One region of the Micromonospora sp. WMMD737 genome, then DNA from elsewhere that is predicted to be linked to it. Evidence: riboswitches for the same ligand, from Rfam matches in the RefSeq annotation. Region 1 holds a riboswitch; the other holds the start of a gene.
What was found. Region 1 has a riboswitch for thiamine pyrophosphate ahead of ACN27A_RS13745 (ECF transporter S component). Riboswitches for the same ligand answer to the same signal wherever they lie in the genome.
Positions count from the first base shown of each region.

Region 2: it holds a riboswitch for thiamine pyrophosphate, as region 1 does, so the genes downstream of both, thiE (thiamine phosphate synthase) here and ACN27A_RS13745 (ECF transporter S component) in region 1, are expected to answer to the same signal.

Region 1 covers NZ_JBMHMH010000001.1:3,220,560-3,228,272, reverse strand. The annotation lists gene ACN27A_RS13755 (energy-coupling factor transporter transmembrane component T family protein) at 1-608, opposite strand, end outside; gene ACN27A_RS13750 (ABC transporter ATP-binding protein) at 735-2,150, opposite strand; gene ACN27A_RS13745 (ECF transporter S component) at 2,318-2,911, opposite strand; TPP riboswitch at 2,985-3,090, opposite strand; gene ACN27A_RS13740 (permease) at 3,290-4,291, shown strand; gene ACN27A_RS13735 (TIGR03943 family putative permease subunit) at 4,288-5,145, shown strand; gene ACN27A_RS13730 (alpha/beta fold hydrolase) at 5,202-6,032, shown strand; gene ACN27A_RS13725 (sugar isomerase domain-containing protein) at 6,089-6,853, shown strand; gene ACN27A_RS13720 (DUF6328 family protein) at 7,007-7,507, shown strand; gene ACN27A_RS13715 (acyl-CoA dehydrogenase family protein) at 7,623-7,713, shown strand, end outside.
Region 2 covers NZ_JBMHMH010000001.1:4,084,755-4,092,467, forward strand. The annotation lists partial or broken gene ACN27A_RS17680 (thiamine phosphate synthase) at 1-652, opposite strand, end outside; gene ACN27A_RS17685 (thiazole synthase) at 760-1,530, opposite strand; gene thiS (sulfur carrier protein ThiS) at 1,535-1,735, opposite strand; gene thiO (glycine oxidase ThiO) at 1,726-2,835, opposite strand; gene thiE (thiamine phosphate synthase) at 2,829-3,455, opposite strand; TPP riboswitch at 3,450-3,558, opposite strand; gene ACN27A_RS17705 (endonuclease domain-containing protein) at 3,681-4,586, shown strand; gene ACN27A_RS17710 (aldo/keto reductase) at 4,999-5,961, opposite strand; gene ACN27A_RS17715 (ABC-F family ATP-binding cassette domain-containing protein) at 6,026-7,705, opposite strand.

The DNA.
Region 1 (7,713 bases):
GCCCCGACGAGCAGCGCGAAGGCCGTCGACACGAACAGCCGCAGCTTCGCCAGGGGGTTGCGGCCGGCCTCGACCCCCCGGGCGCGACGCGCCATGGAGATCATCTGCCACTCCTGCCCCAGCAGCGGCACGAGCCGGAACGCGGCCAGCGCCCCGATGGCGAACCGGGCCGGCGCCTTCGCGTTCTGGATCAGCGCGTCCGCCAGGTCGGTCGGGTCGGTGGTGGCGAAGACGATCACGCCGGGCAGCGCCACCGCGAACATGCGCAGCACCAGGCCGAGCGCGGTGAGCAGCACCCCGGAGGTGACCACCACCGGACCGGCCTCGACCAGCACCCGGCCGGAGCGCTCGGCGGCGAAGAGCACCAGCGTCACCACCACGCCGACCGCGCCGACGAGCAGCGGCCAGGCCCGCCGCGCCAACACCCGGAAACGGACCCCGAACAGCGGCAGCAGGGCCAACTCGACGGCGATCGCGATGGCCGGGGCCACCGGGTCCAGGGTGGCGATCAGGATGAACGAGAACACCAACGCCGCGGCGAGCTTGGCCACCGGGTTGCGCCGGGCCAGCAACGCCTCCGGCGCGGCGACCGGCTCGAAACTGATCACGCCCGCCTCATGCTGGAGCGGCGGTCTGGGTGGGTGACCGGTGCGGCGGTTCGGACGCTGGTCACGGGCGCTCCAGGGTGAGGCGGCGGTCTGGGTGGGTGACCGGTGCGGCGGTTCGGACGCTGGTCACGGGCGCTCCAGGGTGAGGCGGCGGTCTGCCAGGGCGGCGACGAACTCCGGGTCGTGGGTGACGGCGACCAGGCCGTGCCCGGCGTCGCGCAGCTCGGCGAAGAGGTCCACCAGCTCCAGCCAGGTCCGCCGGTCCTGGCCGAAGGTCGGTTCGTCGCAGACGAGCAGGCGGGGCGCGGTGGCCAGGGCTGTCGCCACGCTCAGCCGCCGCGCCTCCCCGCCGGAGAGGGTGTACGGGTTGGCGGCGGCGAGTTTCGTCAACCGCAGCCGGGACAGCAGGGTGTCGACGGTGGTCCGGACCGCCGCCTCGGGCTGGGCGGTGCGGCGCGGCCCGAGCGCCAGCTCGTCGAAGACGGTGTTGGTGACGAACTGGTGCTCCGGGTCCTGGAAGACCGAGCCGATCCGGCGGGCCAGTGCCGGGGCGCGCCAGCGGTGCGGTGGAGTGCGGGCGTCTCCACGGGCCAGTGCCGTCGTCGCGGCGATCCGGCCGGCCCCGGGCTTGAGTAGCCCGCCCAGCAGCAGGGCGAGGGTCGACTTGCCGGCCCCGTTGGGCCCGACGACGGCGAGCGCCTCGCCGGCGCGTACCGCCAGGTCGACGGGGGCCAGCCGGGGCGGCAGGCCGAGCCGGTCGGCGGCGAGCAACACGTCGCCGGGCGGCGCGGTCGCGTGGCGGGGCGGTACCGGGCGGCCGGGCACCCAGACGCCCTCGTCGGCGAGCGTGTCGCCGTGCGTACCGAAGACGGCCTCGGGCGTGCCGTCGGCGCGGACGCCGCCGCCGGGTTCGAGCACGACCACCCGGTCGACCAGGGGCAACGCCTCGGCGACGCGGTGCTCGACCAGGATCAGCGTGGTGTCGGCGTCGAGCGCGCCGGCCACCGCCGCCCGGATCAGCGCCGCGCCGGTCGGGTCGAGGTTGGCGGTCGGCTCGTCGAGCAGCAGCAGGCCGGGGCGTAGGGCCAGCACCCCCGCCAGGGCGAGCCGCTGCTGCTCGCCGCCGGAGAGCGCGGCGGTGGGGCGGTCGCGGGGGTACGGGAAGCCGACCCGGGTCAGCGCCTCGTCGACGCGGGGCCAGATCTCCTCGGCGGGGGTGCCGCGGTTCTCCAGCCCGAACGCGACGTCGTCGCCGCTGCGGGCCATCACGAGCTGGGTCTCCGGGTCCTGGAAGACGATGCCCACCCGCTCCCGGCCCTTGCGGGGGTCGAGCCCGTCGATCTCGACGGTGCCCTCCTGCTCGCCCGAGTCCTCGGGCAGCAGCCCGGCCAGCGCGGCGAGCAGCGTGCTCTTGCCGGCCCCGGAGGGCCCCAGCAGCAGCACCCGCTCCCCGGCTTCCACGCGCAGGTCGACCCCGCGCACGGCCCAGGCCCGCCGCCCGGCATGCCGCCACCCGAACCCCCGCAACGTCACCGCCCCCACGCCGCCCCCTCCCGACCCAACCCCAACCCCAACCCCAACCCACCCACCCCCCCACCCAACCCCACCCCACGGCGTCGATCATGAGGTTGGCGGCACCAACGGAGATCGACATCGCCGTCAACCTCATGATCGCCAGCGCCGCGGGGTGGGGTGGGTGGGTGGGCGGGTCAGATCGGGGTGCGGTCTCGGGCGGCGGGGAAGCGGTCCAGGGCGCCCGTGGTGGCCAGGGCGCGGGTCAGGGCCCAGCCGCCGGCACCCGCGACGATCGTGGCGCTGACGATGGTGAGCAGGGCGTAGGGGATCCGGTAACTGCCCAGCGCGTACTCGGTGTTCCAGACGAAGAAGTCGAACAGGGCCGCGCCGAGGCCGGTCAGCGCGCCCGCGATCAGCGCGGTGGGCAGCCGGAACGAGCGGTACCGGAACGCGGCGAAGGCCAGCTCGGCGCCGAGACCCTGGATCAGGCCCTGGACGATGGTGACGCCGCCCCACTCCGAACCGAGCAGCGCGGAGACCGTCGCCGCCACCGCCTCGCAGAAGAGCGCCGCGCCGGGCTTGCGGATCACCAGACCGCCGAGGACGGCCGGGACCAGCCAGACGCCGTACATGATCGCCTGGCTGGCGGGGAAGAACGCGAACGCCGGGTCGACGGCCCGCCACAGCAGGCCCCAGGCCCAGAAGATGACGCCGAAGGCCACCGCGATCACGGCCGCGACGACGACGTCGACGGTACGCCACCGGGTGGCGGTGTTGTTGTCTCGCATGATTGCTCCCAGTCCCGAACGAGAACCAGGAGAAGACGCACGCCGCGCCCGGAACGTACCGGACGTCGACGCGGCTGGAGGTCGACCGAACTCCCTGCGCTGGCATTACCCAGATCAGGTTCGAGGGTCTGCGGGCGGTGCCCGCACTCTCAGCGCTGTGCGCTCCCCTGTCGGATGTGAAGTTGTGGCCCGACGCTAACACCTTCGAAGATCATCGGGCAAAGTGATCTTTCCGCAGCTCATCGGCGCGGTCGATCGACGCCGTCCGTGCCGGCCCGGTACCCTCGGGCGGCCACTGGAATCCGGCAGAGGGACACGTACGTGACATCCGAGGCTGACCGCCGCGCGCCGGACGGGTCGCACCCGGGCGCGGTGGGCGTGGCCGCCCCGGGCGTACGCGAGGAGAAGCCGGCGGCGCCCCGCGGCCCGGACCGGCGGGTCGGGTCGGTGGAGGTCCTCGCCGGCCTGCTGATCCTGCTGGTCGTCTTCCGCGAGCCGCTCGCCCGGGCCCTCTCCGCGCCCCGGTTGCAGACCTGGACCACCGTCTTCGTCTCGGTCATGGTGCAGGCGGTGCCGTTCCTGGTCTTCGGGGTGCTGCTCTCCGCGGTGATCGCCGTCTTCGTGCCCCGGTCGTTCTGGGCCCGGGCGCTGCCGCGGCACCCCGCGCTCGCGGTGCCGGTGGCCAGCGCGGCCGGCGTGGTGCTGCCCGGCTGCGAGTGCGGGGCGGTGCCGATCGCCGGATCGCTGATCCGGCGCGGGGTCACCCCGGCCGCCGCGTTGGCGTTCCTGCTCGCCGCCCCGGCGATCAACCCGATCGTGCTGACCGCCACCGCCGTGGCCTTCCCCGACGACCCGGCGATGGTCCTCGGCCGGGCCGTCGCGAGCCTGCTCGTGGCGATGGTCATGGGCTGGCTGTGGCTGCGCCTCGGCCGGGCCGACTGGATCCGGCTGCCGCGCCGGCCGGAGCTGGACGGCGGCCCGCGCGGGCAGGCGTTCTGGGGGGCGGTCCGGCACGACGTCACGCACGCCGGCGGCTTCCTGGTCATCGGCGCGGCGGCCGCCGCCACGATCAACGTCGTGGTGCCGGAGCGCTGGTTGCAGACGCTCGCCGACGAGCCGGTGCTGTCGGTGCTCGCGCTGGCCGTGCTCGCCGTGCTGCTCTCCCTCTGCTCCGAGGCGGACGCCTTCGTCGCCGCCTCGCTGTCGCAGTTCTCGCTGACCTCCCGACTGGTCTTCCTGGTGGTGGGGCCGATGGTCGACCTCAAGCTCATCTCGATGCAGGCCGGCGTCTTCGGCCGGCGGTTCGCGCTGCGGTTCGCCCCGACCACCTTCGCGGTGGCCGTCGCCGTGGCCGCCGCGACCGGGGCGGTGCTGCTGTGAACCGGCAGGCGCAGGCGGTCGTCCTGCTGCTGCTCGGCGGCGCGGTGGTCCGGGCCAGCCTCACCGACCTGCACCTGCGCTACGTCAAGGAGGGGCTGCGGCCCTTCCTGATCGCCGCCGGCCTGCTGCTGGTGGCCGCCGCGGTCATGACCCTCTTCTACGAGCTGCGCCCGCTCCTGCGGCGCACGCCCGCCGGCCACCACGACGGCCCGGCCGGTGGGCGGCGGCCCCGGCGCACACCCGGCCCCGACGCTCCCACCGCCGCCACCGACGACGAGGGCGACGACGGGCACGAGGGCGACGACGGGCATGCCGGGCACGAGGGCGACGGCGGGCATGACGGGCACGGACACCGCGAGCCGCGGGTCGGCTGGCTGCTGATCCTGCCCGTGCTGGGCCTGCTGCTGGTCGCCCCGCCGGCCCTGGGCTCGTACGCGGCCGGGCAGGCCGGCACCGCCGTCACCACCCGGCAGCAGCCGTCCGACTACCCGCCGCTGCCCGCCGGCGACCCGGTGCGGGTGACCGTGCTCGACTACGCCTCCCGGGCCCTGTTCGACCGGGGCACCTCGATCGGCGAGCGCCGGGTCCAGCTCACCGGCTTCGTCACCACCGGCCCCGACGGCCGGCCGCTGCTGGCCCGGATGGTGCTCTCCTGCTGCGCCGCCGACGGGCGGCCGGTCAAGCTGGGCCTGACCGGCGCGGCCCCCGACGGGCTCGCCGACGACACCTGGATCGAGGTGACGGGCCGCTACAGCGACCGCATCGCCCGCGACCCGGTCAACGACGCCGAGATCCCCTACCTGGACGTGGAGTCCTGGCGGCAGGTGCCCGTCCCCCGGCAACAGTACGAGTGACAGGTGGGCCCGGCAGTCCCGGGCGGCCAGGTGCGGCGCTGGGTAGGCTCACGATCATGCGGATCGAGGCCCGGGGGTTCACGTTCGAGGTCCGCGTCGGCGGACCGGAGGGCGGCACGCCCGTCCTGCTGCTGCACGGCTTCCCCCAGCACGGCGGGGAGTTCGACGACGTGGTGCCCGCGCTGCACGCCGCGGGACTGCGCACGTACGCGCCGGACCAGCGCGGCTACTCGCCGGGCGCCCGGCCCGAGGCGGTCGAGGCGTACCGGCTGCCGGAGCTGGTCGCCGACGCGGTGGGCGTACTCGACGCGCTGGGCGTCGACGCGGCGCACCTGGTGGGGCACGACTGGGGCGCGGTCGTGGCCTGGGCCGTCGCGGCCCACCACGCCGACCGGGTGCGCACGCTGACCGCGGTCTCCGTGCCGCACCCCGCCGCCATGGCGTGGGCGCTGACCGAGGACGCGGGGCAGAAGGCGCGCTCGGCGTACATGACGGTGTTCCGCAAGCCGGGCACGGCGGAGAAGGCGCTGCTGGTGCTGGGCGCGACCGGGCTGCGCCGGATGCTGCACGGGGTCGGCGACGACGCGCGGGTGGCCTCGTACGCGGACCCGATGCGCGAGCCGGGCGCGCTGACCGCCGCCCTGAACTGGTACCGCGCGATGTCCCGCCGGGACCTGGCCGCCACCGGGCCGGTGGCGGTGCCGACCACCTACGTGTGGAGCGGTCGCGACATCGCGATCGGCCGGACCGCCGCCGAGGCGTGCGCCGAGCACGTGACCGCCGACTACCGCTTCGTCGAGCTGCCCCGGGTGAGCCACTGGATCCCCGACGAGGCGCCCGCCGCGCTGGCCGAGGCGATCCTGGCCCGGGTGCACGACCCGGTCTGACCTTCCCCGCGACACCGGCCGGCGGACGCCGGGCCCACCCCTGACGGAGGTACGACATGGACCGAGCAGACACGACGGTGAAGGCCGAGGACTTCCTGGCCGTGGTGACCGACACGATGCACCGGGTCGCCGAGAGCCAGCGCGAGGCGGTGGGGCGGGCCGCCGACCTGATCGCCGAGGCGGTACGCGCCGACGGCGTGGTCCACGCGTTCGGCACCGGCCACTCCGAGGCGCTGGCCATGGAGATCGCCGGGCGGGCCGGCGGGCTGGTCCCGACGAACCGCATCGCCCTGCGGGACCTGGTGCTGCTCGGCGGCGCCCCGGTCGACGTGCTCGGGCCGCTGCTGGAGCGTGACCCGGCGGTGGCGCACCGCCTCTACGAACTGGCCCCGGTCGGCCCCCGGGACGTCTTCGTGCTCGCCTCCAACTCGGGCGTGAACGGCGCGATGGTGGAGTTCGCGTCGCTGGTCAGGGAGAAGGGCCACGGGCTGGTAGCGATCACCTCGGCGCAGCACTCCGGGCAGATGACCTCGCGCCACCCGTCGGGACGCAAGCTCGCCGACTTCGCCGACGTGGTGCTCGACAACGGCGCCCCGTACGGCGACGCGACGCTGCCACTGCCCGGCGGGGGCGCGGTCGGCGCGGTCTCGTCGATCACCGCGGCGCTGCTGGCGCAGCAGATCACGGTCGAGGTGGTGGCGCGGCTGCTGGCGGCGGGGGAGCGGCCCCCGGTCTACCTGTCGGCCAACATCGCCGGTGGCGACGAGCACAACAACGCCCTCGAGGCCCGGTACGCGGGCCGGATCCGCCGCGGCTCCTGACGCCTTGTGGCTACGGTCGGCCGCATGACGGTCGACCCGGAACCGGCGCGTCAGACAGTGACGTGAGTCGGTTTCGCGCGTCGACGGGTGGGGCATCAGCGATGCTGCCGCCGGCCGCCCCCGCCGGCAGTACCGTCTGACCGGAGGTAGCGCGTGTCCAAGGAAACCGAGAAGCAGCGCTGGCAGCGCAACTTCGCCGACCTGCTCCAGGAGCTTCGGGTCGCCCAGACCGGCGTGCAGATCCTCTTCGCGTTCCTGCTCACCCTGCCGTTCAGCAACGGCTTCACCCGTACGAGCGGCTTCCAGAAGGACGTCTACATCGTCGCGTTGCTGGCCGCGGCCGCCGCCACCGCGATGATCATCTCTCCGGTGGCGTTCCACCGCGCGCTGTTCCGGCAGGGCCGCAAGCCGGAGCTGGTCCGGTTCGCCCACCGGATGGCCAGCGGTGGGCTCGCCTTCATGCTGATCTCGATGGTCAGCGCGGTGCTGCTGATCACCGACTTCGTGCTGGACCGGAGCATCGCCCTGGTGCTCAGCGGCCTCACCGGCCTCTGGTTCCTCACCTTCTGGGTGTTCCTGCCGTTCTCCCGCCGCAACTGGGGCGACGACGACACCGACGACGACGAGAACGAGCCACGGTCCCTCAGCGACTGACGAAGGTCGACACAACTCGATATTTACCAATCGCTACCCCTGGGTAACACCCGGGGGTAGCGTGCTGTTCGTCGAGCACGTTGACGCATCCGGACCGAGGTTCGAGGGGGCCGCCGTGACCGCGACACACAACAGCCGACCCGCGCCCGACGGATCAGGCGCCGACCAGCCGCCGCCATCGACAGACGCCCCGCCTGCCGCCGCCG
Region 2 (7,713 bases), 860 kb from region 1:
TGCGGTCCCGCCGGCTGCGCGTCGTCCCACCAAAATCCGAGCTGCCATGTCCGGTCCGGCTCGCCGCGTTGGCGGCTGCCGTGAGGGTGGCTGCTGCTGTCTCGGGGTCGTCGGCTCGCATGATCGCGCCGAGCACCGCCACGCCGACGGCTCCCGCCTCGACGCAGGCGGCCACCTGGTCCGGGCTCTGCACTCCGCCGAGCGCCAGGACCGGCACGGGGCTGGCCGCGATCAGCGTGCTGAGTCCGTCCGGGCGCAGGGGTGGGCCGTAGCCGGGCTTGGTGCTGGTCGGGTAGACGGGCGAGAGGGTCGCGTAGTCCTCGGTGGTCAGTCGCGCCAGCTCCGCCAGGTCGTGGCAGGAGCGGCCCACCAGGCCGAGGCGCGGCGGTGGGTACGGCCCTGCCGACGGCAGGTGCACCGTGTCGCCGTCGAGCGGGTCGGGACCGGCGACGATCAGGATGCCGCCCGCCTCGGCGAGGATCGCGCGCAGCTCGGTGGCGAGGGCGACGCGCTCGGCCCGCGGGAGGTCCTTCTCCCGCAGCACCACCCACCGCACTCCCCCGGCCACCGCACCGGCAACGACCTCGGCCAACGGCCGCCGAGCCTGCCGCCGGTCGGTCAGCAGCAGGACGCCGGCCGGCCCGCCCGAGATCTTGGTAGGAAACGGCCCCTCCAGGGGCTCTTCCCCACCAAGATCCAAAGTCGGCGCCGGCGCGGCGGCCGGGGGCGAAGCGGAACCGGGGCCGGGGGCGGGGCGGGTCACAGGTCCGGCCGTCCCTCGTCCGGGGTGGAGGCGAGCGCGTGGAAGCGGCGGGCGATCCGGCCCGCCCCGTACGCGAGCCGCCCCGCCTCGACCGCGTACCGCATCGCGGTGGCCATCGCCACGGGGTCGGCGGCGCGGGTGACGGCGCTGGCGAGCAGCACCGCGTCGCAGCCCAGCTCCATGGCCAGCGCGGCGTCCGAGGCGGTGCCGATGCCGGCGTCCAGGATCACCGGCACGTCGACGCCCTGCCTGATCAGCCGGATGTGGTGCGGGTTCGACACGCCCAGGCCGGAGCCGATCGGGGCGCCCGCCGGCATCACCGCCGCGCAGCCGACGTCGGCCAGCCGCCGGGCCAGGATCGGGTCGTCCGACGTGTACGGCAGCACCACGAACCCGTCGTCGACGAGTTCCTCGGCGGCGCGCAGCAGCTCCACCCCGTCGGGCAGCAGCGTGCGCTCGTCGCCGATCACCTCCAGCTTCACCCAGTCCGTGCCGAACGCCTCCCGGGCCAGGTGCGCCACCTTGACCGCCTCGCCCGCCGTGTAGCAGCCGGCGGTGTTCGGCAGCAGCCGTACGCCGCACCGGTCCAGCAGATCCAGCAGCCCGCCGGCGGTGCCGGGGGCGGTGTCGACGCGGCGCAGGGCCAGGGTGACCAGTTCGGTGCCGGAGGCACGGATGGCGTCCTCCAGCACGCGCAGGTTGGCCGCGCCGCCGGTGCCGAGGATCAGCCGGGACGTGAAGCTCACGCCGCCCAGGTCGAAGCTCACCGCGTCACCCGCCCTGCGCGGCACTGAGCACCTCGACGCGGTCGCCGTCGCGCAGCACGGTCACCGGCCAGCCCGTACGCGGCACCACCTCCCCGTTGACCGCGACGGCGAGGCCGCGCTGCTGATCGGTGACCGCGCGGACCAGGTCCGCCACGGTCGAGCCGCCGGGCAGGCTGCGCCCGGCCCCGTTCACCGTCAGTTCCACGTGTGCTCCTCCTCGGATACGGACAAGTCGTGACCGAACCGGGCCGGGGTGAAGGGGGCGAGCAGCGGGCTCGCCGCACCCGTGGCGACCAGCTCGGCGATCAGGTCGGCGGTGACCGGGGTGAGCACGATGCCGTGCCGGTGGTGCCCGGTGGCGGCGAGCACGCCGGGCCGGCCGGGCAGCGGGCCGAGGATCGGGGCGTTGTCGGGGGTGCCGGGGCGCAGGCCGGCGAGCGTCTCCACCAGGTCGTACTCGGCCAGCTCGGGCAGCAGGTCGACGGCGGCGCGGAGCAGGCGCAGCACCGCCCCGGCGGACACGTCGGTGTCGGAGCGCTCCTCGACGGTCGCGCCCACCACCACCTCCCCGTCGGCGCGGGGCACGAGGTAGACGTGCTCGCCGTCGGCGTACCCCCGGATGACGTGCCGGAAGCCCGGCGCGCCGCCGCCGGGCGCGCGGAGCCGGACCACCTGCCCCTTCACCGGCCGCACGGGCAGCCCCGTCAGGGCCTCCGCGCCGCAGCCGGCCGCGACCACGGTGACCGCGGCGTCCACGTCGGACAGGGAGCGCACGGCGGCGGGCACCAGCGTGGCGCCGGCCCGCTCGGCGGCCGTGCGCAGCGCGGGCACGAGCCGGCGCGGGTCGACCTGGTGGTCGGTGGCGGCGAACGCGCCGCCGCGCACCCGGGGCGCCAGCGCCGGCTCGCGGTCCCGCAGCGCTGTGGGGCGCAGCGGCGTCACCGGCAGTCCGATCCCCTGCTGGTACGCCCACAGCCGGCGCGCCTCGGCCAGGTCGTCGGCGGTCAGCCCGACCATCAGGGTGCCCTCGGTCCGGTAGCCGACGTCCACGCTGGTGGCGGCGGTCAGCTCGGCGGCGAAGGCCGGCCAGCGGGCGGCGGAGGCGGTCAGCAGCCCGGTCAGCTCGTGCTCGCCGAAGTACGCCTCCGCGACCGGGGCGAGCATCCCGGCGGCGACGTGGGACGCGCCGGAGCCCGGGGCGGGATCGTGCACGACGACCCGCAGTCCGCGCTGCGCGCAGCGCCAGGCGATCGCCAGCCCGACCGGTCCCGCCCCCACCACGGCGACGTCCGGTCGGTTCAGCACCCCAGCGCTCCCAGCAGCTCCGCCGTCGCCCGACCCGGATCCGCCGCCCCGGAGAGCGCCCCCACCACCGCCACCCCGTACGCGCCGGCGGCCAGCAGCGCGGGCACCTTCGCGGCGGTCACGCCGCCGATCGCGACGACGGGCACGTCCACGGCGTCGGCGACGGCGCGTACCCCCGCCGGGCCGATCGGCGCCGGCAGCCCCGCCTTGGTGCCGGTGGCGTGGCAGGGGCCCACGCCCAGGTAGCTGGCCCCGGCGGCGACCGCCTCGGCGGCCGTCCCCGGCTCGCGGGCGGTGGCGCCGAGCACGGCGGTCGCGCCGAGCACCCGGCGGGCCGCCCCGACCGGCAGGTCGTCCGCGCCGACGTGCCCACCGGCGGCGCCCACCGCCAGCGCCACGTGCAGCCGGTCGTTCACCAGGCAGGTGACGTCGTACGGGGCGCAGAGCGCGACCACCCGGCGGGTCAGGTCGTACGCCTCCCGGTCGGTGGCGTCGTCCTCCACGCGGACCTGCACGACCAGTTCCGCGCGGGCCACCGCGAGGGCGGCCCGCAGCACGGTGAGCGGCTCCCGCCCGGGTCGGGTGTCGGTGATGAGATGCAGTCGCCCGAGGGACGGCACGGCAACACTCCTCCCTGCGCCGGCATTACCCGGATCAGGTTCGACGGTCGGGGGCTGACAGCCCCCCTCTCAGCCCGGTCCACCGGGCTCCCGTGGGTCACTTGCGGGTGTCACCGTACGACGGATCGCCGGATCCGCCAAGGTCGGGACGCGGATTTCACATCGACCGCCCGAAGCCGAGGGACGGGGCGGCGCGTGACCGTCCCGTCACGCGATGCTGTCCGGATGCCCTCCGCCGCCCGGGTACCACCCCGCCTGGCCTTCCTGCCGTTCCGGGCCAGCGCCGCCATCGCCGACGGCCTCCTGACCTGGACGATGCTGCGCGGGCCGTCCTGGCAGCGCCTCCTGCCCGACGTCCACGTGCACCGTGACGGCTACCGCGCCGACGACCACCGGATGTGGTGCGACGCGGTCGCGCTGTCGCTGCCGTACGGCGGGGCGATCGCCGGCCGCAGCGCCGCGTACCTGTGGGGCGTCGACCTGCTGCGCCGGGATGCGCCCGTCACCGTGCTGCTGCCACGCGCCGTGCGGATGCGCGCCCACTCCCGTCTTCGGGTGCACCGGTCGGTGGTGCCGGGTTCCGATCGCACCCGCCTCGGCGGGCTGCCCGTCACCACTCCCCTGCGCACCGCCTTCGACCTGGGCCGCCAGGCCCCCCGGGACGAGGCCCTGGTCGCCGTCGATGCGCTGCTGCACCGCCGGGTGGTGAAGCTTGCCGCACTACGCGCGTACGCCGACGCGCGGCCAGGCTGGCCCGGCCTGCCCCTGCTGCGGGAGATCCTGGCGCTGGCGGAGCCGCTGGCCGAGTCCCCCATGGAGACCCGCCTACGGCTGCTCCTACTCGACGCGGGACTGCCGCCCGCGATCGCCCAGCACGACGTGCGCGACGCCGACGGGCGCTTCGTCGGCCGGGTGGACCTGGCGTGGCCGACCCTGCGCGTCGCGGTCGAGTACGACGGCGACCACCACCGCGAGCGCGCCCACTTCCGCCAGGACGTCGCCCGGCTGAACGCCCTGCGCGCGGCCGGCTGGATCGTCCTCCGTTTCACCGCCGACGACGTGCTCCGACACCCCACCCGCACCGCCGCCCTGGTGAGCCAGGCCCTCCGCGAGCGCCACCCCACCGCCTGACCCCCCACCGCCAAGCCACCGGCAACCGGCCGCCCGGTAACAGGCCAGCCCGGTAGCCGGTAAGTGGCCGGTGGCCGGTGGCCGGTGGCCGGTGGCCGGCGGTGGCCCGGTGGTGGAGAGGCCCGGCGGCCGGCCGGTGGAACACCATGGGTGCCTTCACCGCCCCTTGACACCCATGACGTTCCACCGACGGGTGCGGTAGAGGTCTGCCCCCGCCCCGGGCACCGCCACCAGGCACCGGGCACCGGCACCGGCACCGGGCACCGGGCACCGGTGGAACGTCACGGGTGTCTCCGAGGCCAGGTGACACCTGTGACGTTCCACTCAGCCACCCACAGAACCCACAGCCAACGGTGGGGCGGGTGACGAGTGGCGCACCGCCCCGGTGCCGCGGTGCCCGGGCGGGTGGGGCTCAGAAGGTTGCGCGCAGGGCTTCGAGGTCCTCGTCGGTGGGCTGCCAGGTGCCCGCCGCCGCGTTGGCGCGTACCTGCTCGGGCGTGGTGGCGCCGGCGATCACCGAGGTCACCGCCGGCTGGGCGGCCAGTCCGCCGATCGCCACCTGGAGCATCGACAGCCCCCGTTCGGCGGCGTACGCCTCGATCGCCTCGATGGTGTCCCAGTCGGCGGCGGCGAGCCGCTCGGCGTACCGGCCGCCACCGGCGAGGCGGCTGCCGGCCGGCGGGTTCTCGTTGCGCTTGTACTTGCCGGTGAGCAGCCCGTTGGCGAGCGGGAAGAACGGCAGCAGCCCGAGGCCGAAGCGCTCGCACGCCGGCACCACCTCGGCCTCGACGCCGCGCTCCAGCAGGCTGTAGTGGTTCTGTGCGCTGATGAACCGGGACCGGCCGTTCGACGAGGCCACCCAGTCGGCGTCGGCGATCTGCCAGCCGGCGAAGTTGGAGTTGCCCAGGTAGCGGACCTTGCCGGCGCGGACGAGGTCGTCGAGCGCGGCGAGCGTCTCGTCGATCGGGGTGCCCGGGTCCGGCTCGTGCATCTGGTACAGGTCGATGTGGTCGGTGCCGAGCCGACGCAGCGACGCCTCCACCGCCCGGGCGATGTAGCGGCGGGCGCCCCGGGCGCCGAAGTCGGGGCCGTTCATGCCGTTCATGTCCATGCCGAACTTGGTGGCCACCACCACGTCGTCGCGCCGGCCCTTGAGCGCCTGGCCCAGCAGTTCCTCGGAGCCGCCCTGCGGCTCTCCGTAGATGTCGGCGGTGTCGAAGAAGTTGATCCCGGCGTCGAGCGCGGCGTCGACCACCGCCCGGGTGCCGTCGAGGTCGAGCTTGCGGCCGAAGTTGTTGCAGCCGACGCCGACCACGGACACCACGAGCCCGGAGTCACCCAACCGGCGGTAGGTCATCTCAGTCACGAGATCCACCCTATGCCCGCCGCCCGGACCACGCCGCCGACAGCGCGGAGGCGGTCGCCCGGGACGGCGGGGATCACGCCACGTCCCAGACCGGCTCCGGTGTCTCCACCACCTCGTTGTCGCCCCGGAAGAGCACGAACCGGTCGAAGGTGCGGGTGAACCAGCGGTCGTGGGTCACCGCCACCACGGTCCCCTCGAACGCGGCCAGCCCGGCCTCCAGCGCCTCCGCCGAGGCCAGGTCGAGGTTGTCGGTGGGCTCGTCGAGCAGCAGCAGCGTCGCGCCGGACAGCTCCAGCAGCAGCACCAGGAAGCGCGCCTGCTGACCACCGGAGAGCGTGCCGAAGCGCTGGTCGCCCTGCCCCGCCAGCTCGTACCGGCTCAGCGCCGCCATCGCGGCGTGCCGGTCCATGCCGGTCCGGTGCTCGTCGCCCCGCCAGAGGATCTCGACGAGGGTCTTCGCCATCAGTTCCGGCCGGTCGTGGGTCTGCGAGAAGTGCCCGGGACGCACCCGCGCGCCGAGCCGGGCCACCCCGTCGTGCACCACCGGCGCGAGCGCGGCGGCGCCGTCGACCGGCCCGTTGGCCGGGTCGGGGTCCGTGCCGCCCCGGGCGAGCAACCGCAGGAAGTGCGACTTGCCCGTGCCGTTGGCGCCGAGCACCGCGACCCGGTCGCCGTACCAGATCTCCAGGTCGAACGGGAAGGTCAGGCCGTCGAGCTCCAGCTGCTCGCAGATCACCGCGCGCTTGCCGGTCCGCCCGCCGGTGAGCTGCATCCGGATGTCCTGGTCCTTCGGCGGTACGGGTGGCGGCCCGGCCTCCTCGAACTTGCGCAGCCGGGTCTGCGCGGCCTGGTAGCGCGACGCCAACCCGTCGTTGTACGCGGCCTTCTGCTTGTACATCAGCATCAGCTCGCGCAGCTTCTGGTGCTCCTCGTCCCACCGCCTGCGCAGCTCGTCGAGACGGGCGTGGCGGGCCAGCCGGGCGGAGTGCCAGCTCGCGAAGCCACCCGGGTGCACCCAGGCGCTGCCGCCCTCCACGGCGACCACCCGGTCGGCGGTCTGGGCGAGCAGTTCCCGGTCGTGCGAGACGTAGAGCACCGACTTGGTCGACTCCCGCAGCCGCCCCTCCAGCCACCGTTTGCCGGGCACGTCGAGGAAGTTGTCCGGCTCGTCGAGGAGCAGCACCTCGTCGGGGCCGCGCAGCAGCAGTTCGAGGGCGAAGCGCTTCTGCTGACCGCCGGAGAGGGTCCGGACGGGCCGTTCCCGGGCGCTCTCCCATGGCAGGCCGAGCACGATGGTGGCGACCGTGTCGAAGAGCACCTCGGCGTCGTACCCGCCGACCTCGCCCCAGGCCGCGAGCGCGTCCGCGTACGCCAGCTGGGCCTTGCCGGCGGCGGTGCTGTACTTGCCGCGGACCTCGGCGGCGCGCATGGCCCCCTCGGTCTCGACCAGCCGGCGGCCGGCGTCGCGCAGCGCGGGCGGGGCCAGCGACAGGGCCAGGTCGGCCAGCGTCGACTCGTCGCCGATCATCCCGATGAACTGGCGCATCACGCCCAGCCCGCCGGCGCGCGCGATCGCGCCGGTCTTCACCGGCAGGTCGCCGGCGACCATCCGCAGCAACGTCGTCTTGCCCGCGCCGTTCGGCCCGACCAGGGCCACCTTGGCGCCCTCCCCGACCCGGAACGACACGTCGGAGAAGAGCTCCCGGCCGTCGGGAAGGATGTGCCCGACCGCTGCCACGTCCACGTATCCCACGCCGGCAT